DNA from 3 places in the Shewanella sp. SM32 genome. Region 1 is predicted to be linked to each of the others. Evidence: predicted binding sites of a transcription regulator. Region 1 holds the regulator's gene; each other region holds the start of a gene.

Region 1 (5,225 bases):
GCGCGATTAAGGTAAAGTCGGTGTGGGACGCATAACTTGAACGCACCGCTAAGCTCACTTCGGTATTGAATAACGGCTGCAAAGTGCGCGAATGCAATACTGGCGAGCCTAAACGCGCTAGGCGATCGGCTTCGGCAAGTGACATGCTTTTCAGTAACTTGGCATCGTTGATCTTATTAGGATCGGCGTTGAACACCCCTTCCACATCGGTCCAAATGGTCACGCGCTCGATATCGGCAAGGCTAGCAATCAGGCTGGCACTAAAATCTGAACCATTACGACCAAGTAACAAGGTATCGCCACGCTCGTTAGCGCAGATAAATCCTGTGATCACTAAGCGTTCATTGGGATGCGCAGCTAATAGGGCTTGTACTTTAGCGCGGGATTCCTGTACCCGAATTTGTGGCACAGCGGCTTCATCGGCCACTAAAATTGAACAGGCATCCACATGGCTTGCCGCCACGCCAGATTCGCGCAGTAGCGCCGCCATTAAACGTGCCGACCAACGTTCGCCAAAGCTCACCACATGATTGATTTGGTATTCATTGCGCTCATCTAAGGACAACAAGCTGATGAGTTGCGCTTTATCAGTGGCCAAACGCTCACGCAGATCGCGGGCTTGTTCATTCGACAACAACTGCTCAATCAACCCCTGTTGGTAGCTGATCAGCACTTGTAATTCTTCTTGCCATAGCTGACCCGCATCACGCAGCGCTAATAATTTATACAGGAAATTCGTGCTTTTACCCGCCGCAGAGACCACCACGAGATCATCACTATGACCGTGGGTTAACAGGATATGGGCGACTCGGCGATAACAATCGGCATCCGCTAAACTGGAGCCACCAAATTTATGTAAGTGACAACGTGCCATCTATTATTCCTCTACTGACAAGCCGCAACGGCGGCTAATCCTGCTTGAATATCTGCAACTAAATCGGCGGCATCTTCAATACCCACCGATAGACGCAATAAGGTGTCTTTAATGCCTGCCTCAAAACGCGCCTGCGGCTCCATGGCTCTGTGGGTCATAGTGGCGGGCACGGCCACTAAACTTTCAACGCCACCTAAACTTTCCGCCACGCTAAATAAGCTGAGTGCACCTAAAAAGGCCACGACTTCGGCCTCACCGCCTTTGAGTTCAAAACTCAGCATAGCGCCAAAGCCCTGTTGTTGCTTGGCCGCAATGGCGTGGCCTGGGTGATCCGCAAGCCCTGGGTAATAGACTTTACTCACCACAGGGCTTTGCGTTAATACCTCAATAATACGCTGGGCATTGGTTTGATGCTCGCGAATACGCACCGCTAAGGTACGCAGGCCGCGCAGGGTCAGATAACTGTCGAAGGCTGACCCCGTTAAGCCTAGAGTGTTCGACCACCAATGTAAGCTTTCGCCGATTTGCGCGTCTTTGGCGACCACTGCGCCGCCGACCACATCGCTGTGACCATTGATATATTTAGTGGTGGAGTGGATAACGATATCCGCGCCTAACAATAGGGGTTGTTGCAATATCGGCGATAAAAAGGTGTTATCGACCACCACCAGCGCGCCGACCTCATGGCTCGCCTTAGCAATAGCTTCGATATCCACCACACGCAATAACGGGTTCGATGGGGTTTCGAGCCACACCATCTTAGGATTCTGCGCAATGGAGGCGGCTAACGCTTGGCTGTCGGTTTGGTCGACCACAATGAGCTTAAACTGGCCTTTCTTCGCCAAGTTGGTAAATAAACGGTAGGAACCACCATAGCAATCATGGGGCACAACTAATAGGTCATCGGGGCCGAGCAAAGTAGTCACTAAGGTGATGGCCGCCATGCCAGTGCACGTCACTATGCCAGTGGCACCCTTTTCTAATTGCGCTAATGCTTCGCCTAAAATGCAGCGCGTTGGGTTGCCTGAACGACTGTAATCGAATTCGCGGGGATTTTTATGACCATCGAAGGCGTAATTAGTCGACAAATAAATCGGTGGCACAACTGCGCCATATTGAGTATCGCTTTCGATACCCTGACGCACTGCCAGTGTGGCTAATTGACGCTCTGCCATGGGTGGACTCCTAAATTCGATAGACTGATAGAGATGTCTGGACGTCTAAATGTACCTAAGCCCAACGCCATCGTCAATAGGCGTGAAGACGTTTAGACGTCTGAACATAAAGAAATCTGTTTGCAATCACAAAGAAATAGTAGCAATAATTTGACTGTTCTTTGTAAGGGTTTAAAATCTGCCCCGAATTTAGCGTTATAACAGGTGAGTCAATGACTGAATGGAATGGGGAATACATCAGCCCCTATGCTGAACATGGCAAGAAGAATGAACAAGTAAAAAAAATTACTGTGTCTATTCCGCTCAAAGTGCTTAAGGTCCTCACGGACGAACGTACTCGTCGTCAGGTCAATAATTTGCGTCACGCCACCAACAGCGAGCTGTTGTGTGAGGCATTTTTGCACGCCTACACTGGCCAGCCATTGCCCAACGATGAAGATCTGTCAAAAGATAACCCAGACAGCATTCCCGCCGAAGCCAAGTTGTTGATGGATCAAATGGGAATCGAGTGGGAAGACATGGAATAGCGACTCGTCGCTTTCAAAGTCATATCACAGTGCTCATCAATAGGGATCGTTAACGATCCCTTTTTGTTTATACCCAAGCGACTTCAAACTTTAAATTTCACTATCTTGAGGTGGTTTGGGATATAGGAAATCCTATGTTTTCTATGATAGATCCACAGACACTCGCCTTAGCCTCGCTGGTCGTGTTTCTGGGCGCCTTAACCCAAAGTCTGATTGGGTTTGGGCTTGCGGTTGTCGCCAGTCCTTTGCTGTATATCGTCGATCCACAACTTGTACCTGCGCCTGTTATTGCTATGGGTTTCTCCATCGCCCTGCTGACCTTAGTGCGTGAACGCGGTCACTTAGAATTCAATGGCTTGCAATATGCGCTCCTAGGTCGCGTGCCCGGCGGTTTTATCGGCGCGAGCCTGTTGCTGTTTGCGCCTCAACCCATACTGGGTTTATCCATCGCCGCCATTGTGACTGTCGCAGTGATCCTCAGCCTGTATAAATTCAGCCTGCCAGTGAATAAGAAAACCCTCTTCGGTGCGGGCGTGGTTTCAGGGATCTTCGGCAATATCGCCGCGATTGGTGGCCCGCCGATGGCGATTTTGTTGGCAGGCAAAGATGCCTCGCAGTTTCGCGCAGCGCTGTCGGCCTTCTTCATTTTTAGCTCCATGATTGCATTGATCATTTTAGCGATCACTGGCTTATTAGAATTAAAACATCTGTGGCTGTCGTTGATGCTGCTTCCCTCAGTGATTTTAGGTTACTTAGTCGCAGGACGATTAGTGGGCCGTGTCGATAAAGAGAAGACAAAGATGGCGACGTTAGTCCTGTGCAGTATCAGCGCCTTAGTGCTAACGGTGAAGTCGGTTATCGAGTTATTACCCCAATAAGCGTCCTGCTTATACTGGCAAACCTTCTCACGATTCAAACAATAAAAAAGCACTGACATTGCCAGTGCTTTTTCTTTATCTATCAATATGTAAAGCCAGCTTACACTCAGCTTAAATAGCTTTGCCCTGCGTACACAATAAAGTGTCTTAAGGCGAGTACGCCCGTTAAGCTCGCACAAGCCACCATGATCATCGCGCCCTTAGTGTGGCGAGTCGCGGCGGGTAACAGCATAAACAGCAATGGAATACCAAAGCCGATACCGACAACACCTATCCAGAACACGCTTGCCCATAGCCCAGAAGTTAACGATGCTAAGGCCGCAGCCGCCGCGCCGCCCTTGAAGTACAAGGCGCAGAACAACATGAACAGGAACAGGATTTCAATCGCCATCACAGGCAATTCTAAACCGTGCATCTTCACTAAAGTTTTGTCGTGGCTGTCAGTCTTAAACATCAGCAACGCCAGTACCGCATTTGCCGCAGCGCCCGCCGATAGACCTGACACTAAAAACAGCGCAGGCAGTACCGCAGTGTTGAGCATAGGATAGGCATTCATCGCCGAAATTAAGAAGCCAGTGTAAGCCCCTACGCCAATGGCGAGGACAAACAACAATACTTCAATCAGCTTTCGAAATGGCATAAGTAACTTAGCGATAGGTGTTAGGAAACCCAAACCCCATTTTGGTAAGTCATCCCGCAGCACAATAATGGCGTACGCAAAAGCTAAGGGAGAATACGCCAGCAGCGCCAGCACCCCGATTGCCATCACAGACTGGAAGTTATAGTGAATTAAGATCAGCCAAAAGTGGAATGGTTTGGTTAAGTCAAACACTAAGCAAGCTAGACCTAAGCTAATTGCTACAGGCCCAATAATGGCTGCCGCCTTAAGAATGCTGCTTTCAGCTCCCGCGCTGAGTTCCTTATTCGCCCAGCGTAAACCAATGCCAATCAGTAAACTGCCCGCGGATAACCCCGCCATAAACAGGTAAACGGCGATGACCCAGTGCCAAGTGACAGGATCATATTGCGCCATGTCGCCCCAAGTATTGTTCATAATCAAATCCCCCCTCTTTTGGTAGGAACGCGATATACCCTAGGTTTAGTGCCTAAATGGGTTTTATCTTGGTAAGTGATTTTAGTGTTGAGCATGATGGCCACTTCACTGCGTGGATCATTGGCATCACCAAACACTAAGGCATCGGTTGGACACACAGTCACACACGCTGGCTCTTCGCCCCGTGCTAAACGCGTATCCTTACAGAAGTTACACTTATCCGCCGCCTTGGTTTCTGGGTTCATAAAGCGCACTTTATAAGGGCACGCTGCCACACAGTACATACAGCCGACACACTTCTCGGTATGGATAGAGATAATGCCGTCTTCACCCACATAGGCCGCGCCTGTTGGGCACACCTTAACGCAGGGTGCATCTTCACATTGCTGGCAAGATACCCTGTGATATTTGAAATGCAGATTGGGCATCTCACCAAAGGGGCCTTCCACACGCACTTGCAGACGAGTTACGCCTTCGGGTACACCATTTTCACTGCGACACGCCACGTTACAAGCTTGGCAGCCGATGCACTTATTCTCGTCGTGCACCATTACATATCGTTTATTCATTTAAGCCTCCGATTAGCGCTTTGCCAGCGTGACGCCCGTGGTGTGCACTGTCATGCCACACACAGGAGCAGTAACGTGCGGCAGTAAGTTACCGCAGTGGATACCTTTGCCCGTTGCTCTGACCAACTCTTTGTTTTTAGAACCAAAG
Region 2 (5,225 bases), on a different contig from region 1:
TCATTACCATCAACACGAATGGTGTGCATGCCATAACCGACACCACGGCTGGCAATACCGTTACCGGCAAACTGCTCTTCGGTGGGCGTTGAAATGGCGTAGCCATTGTTACGACAGAAGAAAATCACTGGGCATTTCAGTACCGCGGCCATGTTTAGGCCAGCATGAAAATCCCCTTCCGATGCAGCGCCTTCGCCAAAATAACAAACCGCGACTTTGCGCTTACCTTGCATTTTTAAGCTGTAGCCCACACCGGTCGCCTGCGGGATTTGCGTGGCTAACGGTGAAGAAATCGTTTGATAATGCAATGCCGCACTGCCGTAATGGATTGGCATTTGGCGACCTTTACCAAGATCTTTCTCGTTACTGAACATCTGATTCATAAACTGTTCAGTGGTAAAGCCGCGATAACGCAGCGCCGCATGCTCGCGATATTGCGCGAGGATCACATCTTCTTGATCGAGTGCGGCCACACTGCCGACAATCGCTGCTTCTTCACCCGTACAGGTCATGTAGAAGCTGATGCGCCCTTGGCGCTGGGCACCAAGCATACGTTCATCAAGTACCCGAGTGAATACACAGGTATCGTAAATTTTAGTGGCTAAGGTTTCATCTATCACAGGCAAAACCGCGGTTTCATAAGTGGTGCCGTCGGCTTGTAGAATTCGAAGGATAGGAATGTGTAGCGATGCCTTATCCAAGAAGCCGACACGGTGCACTGTATCAGTGTTGAGTGTTGCTTTGCTCATATTGTGCTCTTGTTATCTCATTACGCATCAAAGCGTTTTGATGCGTCTGTTTATACGAATATGCCCGACGAACATTACGTTAACGTAAACTACCTATCAACCATTGGCATAGCTCAAACCACAAGTTATCCCTGCCACGCATGTATATATTGCTTTACAAGCCTAACGCACGTCCGCATTCACCGCAGGGATCAGGCAAATCACAGTGCGATTGCCAATAGGCACTTTGGCATTAGGGAACACGACAGACTCAAACTCATGTTCCACTTTAATTTCTTGCCCACCTTCCCGCGCTAAAACAAAGCCCTTCGGGAAAGATCTGAAGTTTTCGACATCAGTTGCGAAGGTAAATTCAAAATCATCGAAATGTTTATTGATGACGCGGCACACTTGGTACAAGTTAACCTTATCGGCATCAAATGCATCCAGCTCCAACGGCTTAGCGGTGATCAAGCGCATGAACATTTCATGGGTCGCGATAAAACGCGTCATGTCGTTCTGCCCCATGGGATACACTTTGCCAAGCTCAATGGTAAAGGCATCGGCACCGTAGCGTTCAGAGGAAAAATAACTGAAGGTCGTGGTCGGTTCGTGGTGGAAAAGTACTGTATCGACGCCGCTTGCGGCTAAAAACATAATTTGCTCGCCGCTAAAGGCGCGCCCTGGACGGTAGGGATAGATAGCGAACTTTTCATGCTTCGAGGCGCGCATCGCCGTGTGCAAATCATAATGGATGCGCTGACGTCCATCGGCAACCGTAGTATAAAAACGATCGACATAGGCTTCGAGTTTTTTTGCGCGTACTCGCTCAGGGTTCACTAACCCTGGTGGATTGGAATGCTCACCACTAAAGAGACGATTCATGTTTTCGTCAATAATCCGCGTGCCGTTATTAATCGCTAATGGGTTACCAATGAGAAATAAAGTGCGCTGCTTTGCGATGATCTTTTGCTGTAGAAGTTGTTTAATTAAGCTATTGCAGAGTTCAATGGGCGCGGTCTCGTTACCGTGAACACCGCAGGAAAGCACAATATCTTTTCCTTCATTCTGTATTGGTTCGAAAACAATAACACCGGTATCCCACACTTCCACTTGAGTATGATCGCCTAAGTTAAATGAAAATTCGCCATCGAACTGTTCAGGATGGGCTAAGGTGAGCGCTAAAAAATCCTTTGAATCTAACAGAGCTTGTAACACAGAATTCTCCTTATAATGGTGTGTAACAGTATTGGCGCAATAACATAAGTGCTGGCAGTAAATAACCTCTTAAGCATTTTTCTCACCGCGGTTAGTCTCACTCGCACCTAAAAAACGGCTTCAATACTAACACATGTTTTTAGTGCTGTTCTCAGACATTTATTGCCGTAGGACCCAGTTTTAAGCGGAATGACATTCAACTAAGCTGATTGTTAAATTCTCAGGACATTCCCTAAGAATTTCCCATGATAAATATTCCAGCTTGAGGCTTGCTTTTGCACTCAAGTTTTATCACAATCCTTAGCCATCTAGACTTCTATTGGATTTAATTATGGCGTTAGCAACCTTTGGTGCCGGCTGTTTCTGGGGCGTAGAGTATTTTTTTAGACAAGTGAACGGCGTATCGAATGCCACCTGCGGCTATATGGGCGGCAATAATGCGGCGACAACCTATGAAGAAGTCAAAAAAGGCAAAACGGGCCATGCCGAAGTGGTGCAAGTGGAATTCGATCCCGCCCTTGTCAGTTATGAAGACTTGCTCGATGTATTTTGGAAAAACCACAATCCAACGAGTCTGAACATGCAAGGCGGAGATATTGGCACTCAATATCGCAGTACCATTTTCTTCCACGACCGAGAGCAAAAAGCGGCCGCAGAAGCCTCAAAGTTAGCTTTTGCCCGCTCGGGCCGTTGGGGATTACGCCATATCGTCACTGAAATAGTGCCACTGCAACAGTTCCATGTTGCTGAGGAATATCACCAAAATTACATCGATAAGAATAACTTACCGAGTTGTCATATCGAGTACTAAATACAGTCAAATCAGTATTAGATCAACTACTCACAGCTGAATTAGATACAAACAAAAACGCACTCAAATCTGAGTGCGTTTGTTTTTTGATACTTTATAAACCTACTGCTGCATTAAGCGTTTAGCGCCTTATCAATTAATGCCTGCGCATCTTTGATGATCTCAGCCAAATGCTGCTCACTGATAAAACTTTCGCCGTAGATTTTAAATAACGCTTCAGTGCCCGATGGACGCGCCGCAAACCACCCATTAGCTGTGGTAACTTTGATGCCGCCAATCGCCGCATTATTGCCTGGCGCATGGGTTAACACGTTTTCGATTGTCTCACCGGCAAGCACAGTGGCATTTAAGGTGTCAGCATTGAGCAAAGCAAACTTGGCTTTGTTTTCAAGACTGATTGGGCTATCGATACGCTTATAGAAACTTTGGCCAAATTGTTTTACTAACTCTCGGTGACGCTGACCTGGGGTTTTCCCTGTCACCGCAAGAATTTCTGCGGCAAGTAACCCTAAAATGAAGCCGTCTTTATCTGTGCACCATGTACTGCCATCACGGCGTAAAAATGCCGCGCCAGCACTCTCTTCACCGCCAAAGGCGATTGTGGCTTCGGCTAAACCGTCGACAAACCACTTAAAGCCCACTGGCACTTCGAGTAACTTTTTGCCGTGGAAAGCACAGATTTTATCGATAAGCGCACTCGATACTAAGGTTTTACCTATGGCTAAGGTATCGCTCCAATCTGGTCTGTGTGTCAGTAAATAATCGATAGCGACCGCAAGATAATGATTCGGATCCATCAAACCCGTACCAGGGCAAACTATGCCGTGACGGTCATAGTCGGGATCATTACCAAGGCATAAATCAAAGGATTCTTTATGGGCGAGTAACCCGGCCATCGCGTAGGGAGATGAGCAATCCATGCGGATTTTGCCGTCTTTATCCAGCGGCATAAAGCTAAAGCTTGGGTCAACTTTATCATTAACTAACGTGATATCGAGCCCATAACGCGCGGCAATCGGTGCCCAATAGAAAATCCCTGAACCACCGAGCGGGTCAACGCCGATGCGCAGCTTAGCGTTGGCAATCGCCTGCATGTCGATAACATTTTCTAAATCAGCCACATAGGGTGTAATCAAGTCAATGGCTTGCACATAACCCGAAGTCAGCGCATCGGCATAGGCTGATTTTTGCACGCCAACTAATGCTTGGCGCAGGTAATCATTGGCCCGCGATTCAATCCAAGCCGTGATATTACCTTCGGCCGGTCCACCATGGGGTGGATTGTACTTGATGCCACCGTCCTGAGGCGGATTGTGGGAAGGCGTAATGATCAAACCATCGGACAATGCAGCACCCGTAATATTGGCTTCGCGATTGGCGCAAATCACCCCATGGGAAACCACTGGCGTAGGTGTAAATCCGTCGTTCTGTTGGATTTTCACTGTGACTTTATTTGCCGCCAGCACTTCAATTGCCGACAAATAGGCCGCATAGGATAACGCATGGGTGTCAATCCCAAGGATCAGCGGCCCATCGATATTTGCCGATTGACGGTAGTCCACTACAGCTTGGGTAATCGCCCAAATGTGTTGTTGGTTAAAACTGCCATTGAAGGCGCAGCCTCTGTGCCCAGAAGTGCCAAAGGTGACGCGTTGTTGTACGTCATCCATATTTGGCGTGATGCTGTAATAATGGCTCATCAGTTTTGGAATATTGACCAGATCCGTCTGATTAGCGATTTGTCCTGCCCTTTGATGTATTGCCACCGATGGCTCTCCTGCACTCAATTACAATTAGAAAAAGTAGAAAAATGTCGTACTAACTTGGCTCATCCGCGGATTAAACGCGCTCGGCGATACCCGCTGCTACTGTCGCATCACAACCAAATTGCACTAAAACTTCCGATAAAATAGTGCGTTTCTTGGCGGTATTGTTGTTACTCGTTACCCAGAAACCACTTGTACCAATTTCTTTTGGGTTAGCCGAAGCACTCGCTTCGAGCAGTTGCTCCTTAGAGCGAGCAAAATACAAACGATCGCGCCCTTGGATCTGCAAAATTTGTGAGAATTGCTCTGGGGCTAATTGATACAAACTTTCGAGCAAAAACAGAAAACGACCTACTGCGCCTTTTTGCTGCGATAACTGATGTTCATCGACTAAGCGACTAAAATCATTCACTGCTGGCACTGTTTGCGCCGCGACGGGCTGAATAGGTTCAGCTTCAAGGCTCGGTTGGCTAATCGCCAAAGGCTGAGGTTGTTCGACCGCATCGACGGACAGGCCGAGTAATCGACGAAGAATGTCAGAGGCGCTCTCACCAATTCGTTCTGTTTTGCTGGCAATATGACGATAGAGCTCTTCATCTACTTCGATATATTTCATAACCTTAATTATCCTTTGTTATTCAACAGGCTTAACCGAAAAAAGTGTACCACAGCGATCGGGGCAGATCATTGCGATCTGTTACC
Region 3 (5,225 bases), on a different contig from region 1:
TAGGCGCTTAGTGCGCATGTCGTCGTATTCGGCATAGGTTTCGTCTATGGTCGCTTGGCGAGTCTCGTTGTTGATGAGCTTACTCACCATAGGCACGGCGCGGGACGCATCGGCGATATAAATGGCGCCATGAGGATAATGGGGCGCAATCTTCACCGCAGTGTGGATTTTCGAGCAAGTGGCGCCGCCGATAATCGCCGGAATGGTTAAGCCTTCACGGTGGAAGGTTTTCACGTTATGCACCATCTCGTCCAGACTCGGCGTGATGAGGCCCGACATGCCGATGATATCGATATTGTGTTCTTTCACGGCGTCGAGAATTCGCTCTACCGACACCATCACACCTAAATCGAATACCTCAAAACCGTTACAGGCGAGCACCACGCCGACGATATTCTTGCCGATATCGTGCACGTCACCTTTTACTGTCACCATCAAAATCTTGCCATTCGATTGGCCTTCGACCTTTTCTAGCTCGATATAAGGGTTTAAGTAAGCCACGGCTTTTTTCATCACCCGCGCCGATTTCACCACCTGCGGCAGGAACATCTTGCCCGAGCCGAACAAGTCGCCGACCACGTTCATGCCGTCCATCAAGGCGCCTTCAATCACATCCAGTGGACGTTTCGCTTCTTGGCGGGCGGCTTCGGTATCTTCATCGATAAATTCGGTAATGCCTTTGACGAGCGCATGGGATAAGCGTTGGCTTACTGGCCAGCTGCGCCATTCTAAATCTTCTTTCTTGCCCACCTGCGCGCCATCACCGCGGAATTTCTCTGCGATTTCAAGTAACTGCTCAGTATTGCTCGAGCCTTCCACTGGGCAGGGCAAGTTAAGCACCACGTTTTCGACCCGCACTTTAAGCTCAGGATCGATATCGTCGTAAATGGCTAACTGACCCGCGTTGACAATGCCCATGTCCATGCCGACTTTGATGGCGTGGTAGAGGAATACCGCGTGAATTGCTTCGCGCACTGGGTTGTTACCGCGGAACGAGAACGACACGTTCGATACGCCGCCCGAAATCATCGCGTGGGGCAGGGTGGCTTTAATCGCTTTAATGGCATCAATAAAATCGACTGCATAGTTGTCGTGTTCATCGATACCAGTGGAGATGGCGAAAATATTCGGGTCGAAGATGATGTCTTCTGGCGGAAAGCCGACTTTATCGACCAACACGCGGTAGGCGCGGGTACAGATTTCGATTTTACGCGCCTTAGTGTCGGCCTGACCTTGCTCGTCGAATGCCATGATAATGGCCGCCGCGCCGTAGCGTTTCACTAAGGTGGCTTGATCAATAAACTTGGCTTCGCCTTCTTTGAGGGAAATCGAGTTAACTATGCCCTTGCCTTGAATACATTTGAGGCCAGCTTCGATCACTTCCCACTTAGAGGAGTCGATCATAATAGGTACGCGGCTGATGTCGGGCTCAGAGGCAATCAAGTTTAAAAACTTGTGCATGATCTCGGCGCCATCGAGCATGCCTTCGTCCATGTTGATGTCGATGATTTGCGCGCCGCTTTCGACCTGCTCGCGGGCGACATCGAGCGCTTGCTCAAACTTGCCTTCTTTGATCAACTTTAAAAACTTGGCCGAACCTGTGACGTTGGTGCGCTCACCCACGTTAACGAACAGGGATTGGGCGTCGATAGTCAGTGGTTCCAAACCGGCCAAGCGGCAAGCGACCGGAATGTCTGGCAAAATACGTGGATCGTGACGGCTCACCGCTTCGCGGATCACGCGGATATGTTCAGGCGTACTACCACAACAACCCCCGATAATATTAAGCATGCCTTCGCGCGCCCAATCTTCGATCACGTTCGCCATGTCCTCTGGGGTTTCATCGTAACCGCCAAACTCGTTCGGCAGGCCTGCATTCGGATGCGCCGACACATAACACTCACTGATGCGGGATAATTCTTCCACATAGGGGCGTAATTCTTTTGGCCCAAGTGCACAGTTAAGACCGATAGATAAGGGCTTGATATGGCGAAGGGAATTGTAAAAGGCTTCGGTCGTTTGGCCAGTCAGTGTGCGGCCAGAGGCATCGGTAATGGTGCCCGAAATCATGATCGGCAATCTGTCTTTAGAATGCTGACCAAATAAGTCATCAAATACCGATTCAATCGCAAACAGTGCGGCTTTGGCATTTAAGGTATCAAATATGGTCTCGACCATAATGATATCCGCGCCGCCCTCAATCAGCGCCTTAGTGGATTCTTTGTAAGCAGTCACTAACTCATCGAAGCTGACGTTGCGATAGCCTGGGTCGTTCACATCAGGGCTAATCGAACACGTACGGTTAGTGGGGCCTAACACACCGGCGACGTAGCGTGGAATGCCTGTGGCAGCAAAGGCTTCATCACAAGCTTCACGGGCGAGGCGCGCGCCGACTAAGTTAATTTCGGCGGACAGCGACTGCATGTCGTAGTCGGCCATGGCGATGGTGGTGGCGTTAAAGGTGTTGGTTTCAATGATGTCGGCACCGGCGTTTAAGTAGTCGGTGTGAATTTGTTTGATGATGTGAGGTTGTGACAAGACCAAGAGGTCGTTGTTACCTTTGACATCCGTATGCCAATCTTTAAAGCGTTCGCCGCGATAGTCCTCTTCTTCCAGCTTGTAGCCTTGGATCATAGTGCCCATGGCACCGTCTAAGATCAGAATGCGCTCTGCAAGCTGTTTGCGAATGTCTGCTAATATTTGGCTGGCTTTGGTTGAGGGTATCGTCATAAATAATTACCTTAAATACAGCTAAGTTAAGTCCAAAAATCGGCCATTGTTATGCTAAGTGCATTTTATTGTCGTCTGCCGACATTTTTTGAATACTTGTTCTTAAAAATTTGCTTTGGACATTTAAACGTATAGACGTCCATAATACGCGACTTATGATTGTCAGGGCAAGATGAAAGTCAAAGGCATTAGGAGCGAGAATCGAGAATCAAGAATTTAGGCACTTGGCTTGAGTTCCTAGCATCTAGTCCCTAACTAAAAAGGCATATATGAAACAAGTTCGGTTGTTATTGTTACGCCACGGTGAGTGTGAAGGCGGCGCTATTTTGCGGGGTCGTGTGGATGTGCCTTTGAGTAAAAAGGGTTGGCAACAAATGTCGGCAGCAGTTGAGTCACAGGCCAGCGTGTGTAGCGCGATTTATAGCTCGATTTCACGCCGCTGCGCCGATTTTGCCCACGCTTTTGCCGCCGAGTTGCATTCGACGGCGGCACTGATATCTGAGTCAAGGCCATTGCAGGCGCAGTGTTTGTCGGGTTTACAGGAAATTGATTTTGGTGATTGGGACGGTTGTCGGCTCGATGAACTGTATCAACAAGAGGGCGAACGCTTAGCTGCGTATTGGCAAAACCCTTGGCAAACTCCGCTGCCTAATGGTGAAACTATGGCAAGTTTTGAGTCGCGGGTGAATGGGACGATTGACCAGATACTCGCCGCCGAGTTTGAACGATTGACCCTTGACTCACATAAAATGGGTAATGAAAACAGTGCCGTTAATGAAACCGCTGACAATATGCCAGCCACTCAAGTGTGGGTCGTGACCCACGGCGGGGTGATCCGTCACTTAATGGCGCGTGCCCTAGGGGTTGAACGGGCGGTGGGGTTTTATAGTCAACTCGATTTACCCGTGGCGGCCGTGGTGAGCATTAATGTGCTGCAAGATGAACAGGGTGTCTGCTATTGGCGTTTAGATTGGCCTAGTGGGCGCAGGTGTTGAGGCCTTATTTCACTATCTCGGCGCTATCATGTAGGCGTGATCGTTTGGCGAGAATAAGCTGACATGAAAATATTCTGATTTAAACAGCATTGCCTAATGGTATAGATGTAGGATAATGCTTTTCCCTGACGTTTGAACCAGATAGCGTATTACATGCGCAATGAGTGATAACGTCGCAGAAATAGGTGTTGGGAATAGACTCTCTTTGTTCGAATCGCTCCGTTGTTTTAATTCACAGTGGCGTTGTTAACAAAGAGCATATCAACCCAAACATAATAGGGAATCGGGGAACTGCTCGTCAGTCAGCCCGAACTGTGCCCGCAACTGTGAGTAGTGAAAAAGATCTCGAATCTTCTTCCCTACGAGTCAGGAGACCTGCCTATTTCTGTTATCGCTGCGTGCAGCCTTAGTTCTCGAGCGGGTGACTCGAGGGAGCAGATGACAATATGCACAACCTTTTTTATACAGGTTTGGACTCGATAGGAGCGCCGCTTAGGTGAAACTTTCCGCAATCCAAACTAATAGCCCCGTGAATGACACTAACCCATCATTGAGCCCGTCAGTCGCGCTCAATGTGAGTCATTTGAGCTGGTGTATCGATGGCAAAACCATACTTTCCGATATTAACTTTACGCTGCCAATGGGGCAGATGCTGGGGTTGATTGGCCCTAACGGTGCGGGCAAGTCCAGTTTGCTGCGCTGTTTGTATCGGTTTGTTCGCCCGACTCAGGGCAAAATTACCCTTTTTGATCAAGATATTGAGCGCTTGTCGCCCAAGGCGTTTGCCTGTCGCGTCGCCGTAGTGCAGCAGGATACACCGCACTATTTTGACCTCACCACAGAGCAATTGGTCAGCATGGGCTTAACGCCCCACAAGGGCATGTTTGATACCAATTCGAGCTGTGATACTGAGCGTATTGCTAAGGCTTTAGAGAAAGTTGGCTTGAGCCATAAGATGCACCAACAATATGAGCACTTATCCGGCGGTGAAAAGCAACGCGCCTTGATTGCCCGCGCCATAGTGCAGCAGCCGCAACTTTTAATCCTCGATGAGCCAACGAACCACCTCGATGTGCGCTATCAAATTCAAATCCTCGAATTGGTGCGTAGTCTTGGGATTAGCGTGATTGCCTCAATTCATGATCTTAATTTAGCCAGTGCCCTGTGCGATAGTTTGTTGTTGATCCATAACGGGGAAGTCAGCGCTATGGGGACGCCAACCGAAGTATTAACCGAGGCGCGAATTGGCGATGTGTTTGGCGTGTGTGCTCAGGTATCGCCCCATCCACAACATAAAAAGCCCTTAATCAGCTATTTTTATGGTTACCACCATGTAGATCATGGCCTGAACGAGCGAGGCGAGGGTGGATGACTCAGGGGAGTAAACAATATTTCATCTCATATTTGGGGCGTATCGTGACACCGTTGACGAGACAACAACTGATGCTGCTCGTATTAGGTATCATCACTTTGATAACGCCTATTGCCGCGACGAGTTTT

What was found. The regulator MetJ, encoded in region 1, represses methionine synthesis genes. The targets are predictions, from matches to a motif close to TAGACGTCTAGACGTCTA.
Region 2: a site for MetJ is predicted at 2,248-2,265, ahead of msrA (peptide-methionine (S)-S-oxide reductase MsrA). Genes of this name have one in related genera too.
Region 3: a site for MetJ is predicted at 2,855-2,872, ahead of metH (methionine synthase). Genes of this name have one in related genera too.

Annotation. Positions count from the first base shown of each region.
Region 1 is NZ_JAKKRO010000023.1:50,352-55,576, reverse strand. Features, by position in the region: gene L5M10_RS11455 (bifunctional aspartate kinase/homoserine dehydrogenase II) at 1-874, opposite strand, end outside; gene metB (cystathionine gamma-synthase) at 886-2,049, opposite strand; gene metJ (met regulon transcriptional regulator MetJ) at 2,262-2,576, shown strand; gene L5M10_RS11440 (sulfite exporter TauE/SafE family protein) at 2,711-3,454, shown strand; gene nrfD (NrfD/PsrC family molybdoenzyme membrane anchor subunit) at 3,561-4,508, opposite strand; gene L5M10_RS11430 (4Fe-4S dicluster domain-containing protein) at 4,511-5,077, opposite strand; gene phsA (thiosulfate reductase PhsA) at 5,090-5,225, opposite strand, start outside.
Region 2 is NZ_JAKKRO010000008.1:82,269-87,493, reverse strand. Features, by position in the region: gene L5M10_RS05275 (thiamine pyrophosphate-dependent dehydrogenase E1 component subunit alpha) at 1-749, opposite strand, end outside; gene astE (succinylglutamate desuccinylase) at 912-1,946, opposite strand; gene msrA (peptide-methionine (S)-S-oxide reductase MsrA) at 2,278-2,757, shown strand; gene pgm (phosphoglucomutase (alpha-D-glucose-1,6-bisphosphate-dependent)) at 2,871-4,523, opposite strand; gene seqA (replication initiation negative regulator SeqA) at 4,597-5,139, opposite strand.
Region 3 is NZ_JAKKRO010000063.1:2,093-7,317, forward strand. Features, by position in the region: gene metH (methionine synthase) at 1-2,730, opposite strand, end outside; gene L5M10_RS19400 (histidine phosphatase family protein) at 3,000-3,725, shown strand; cobalamin riboswitch at 3,947-4,123, shown strand; gene L5M10_RS19405 (ABC transporter ATP-binding protein) at 4,222-5,097, shown strand; gene L5M10_RS19410 (FecCD family ABC transporter permease) at 5,094-5,225, shown strand, end outside.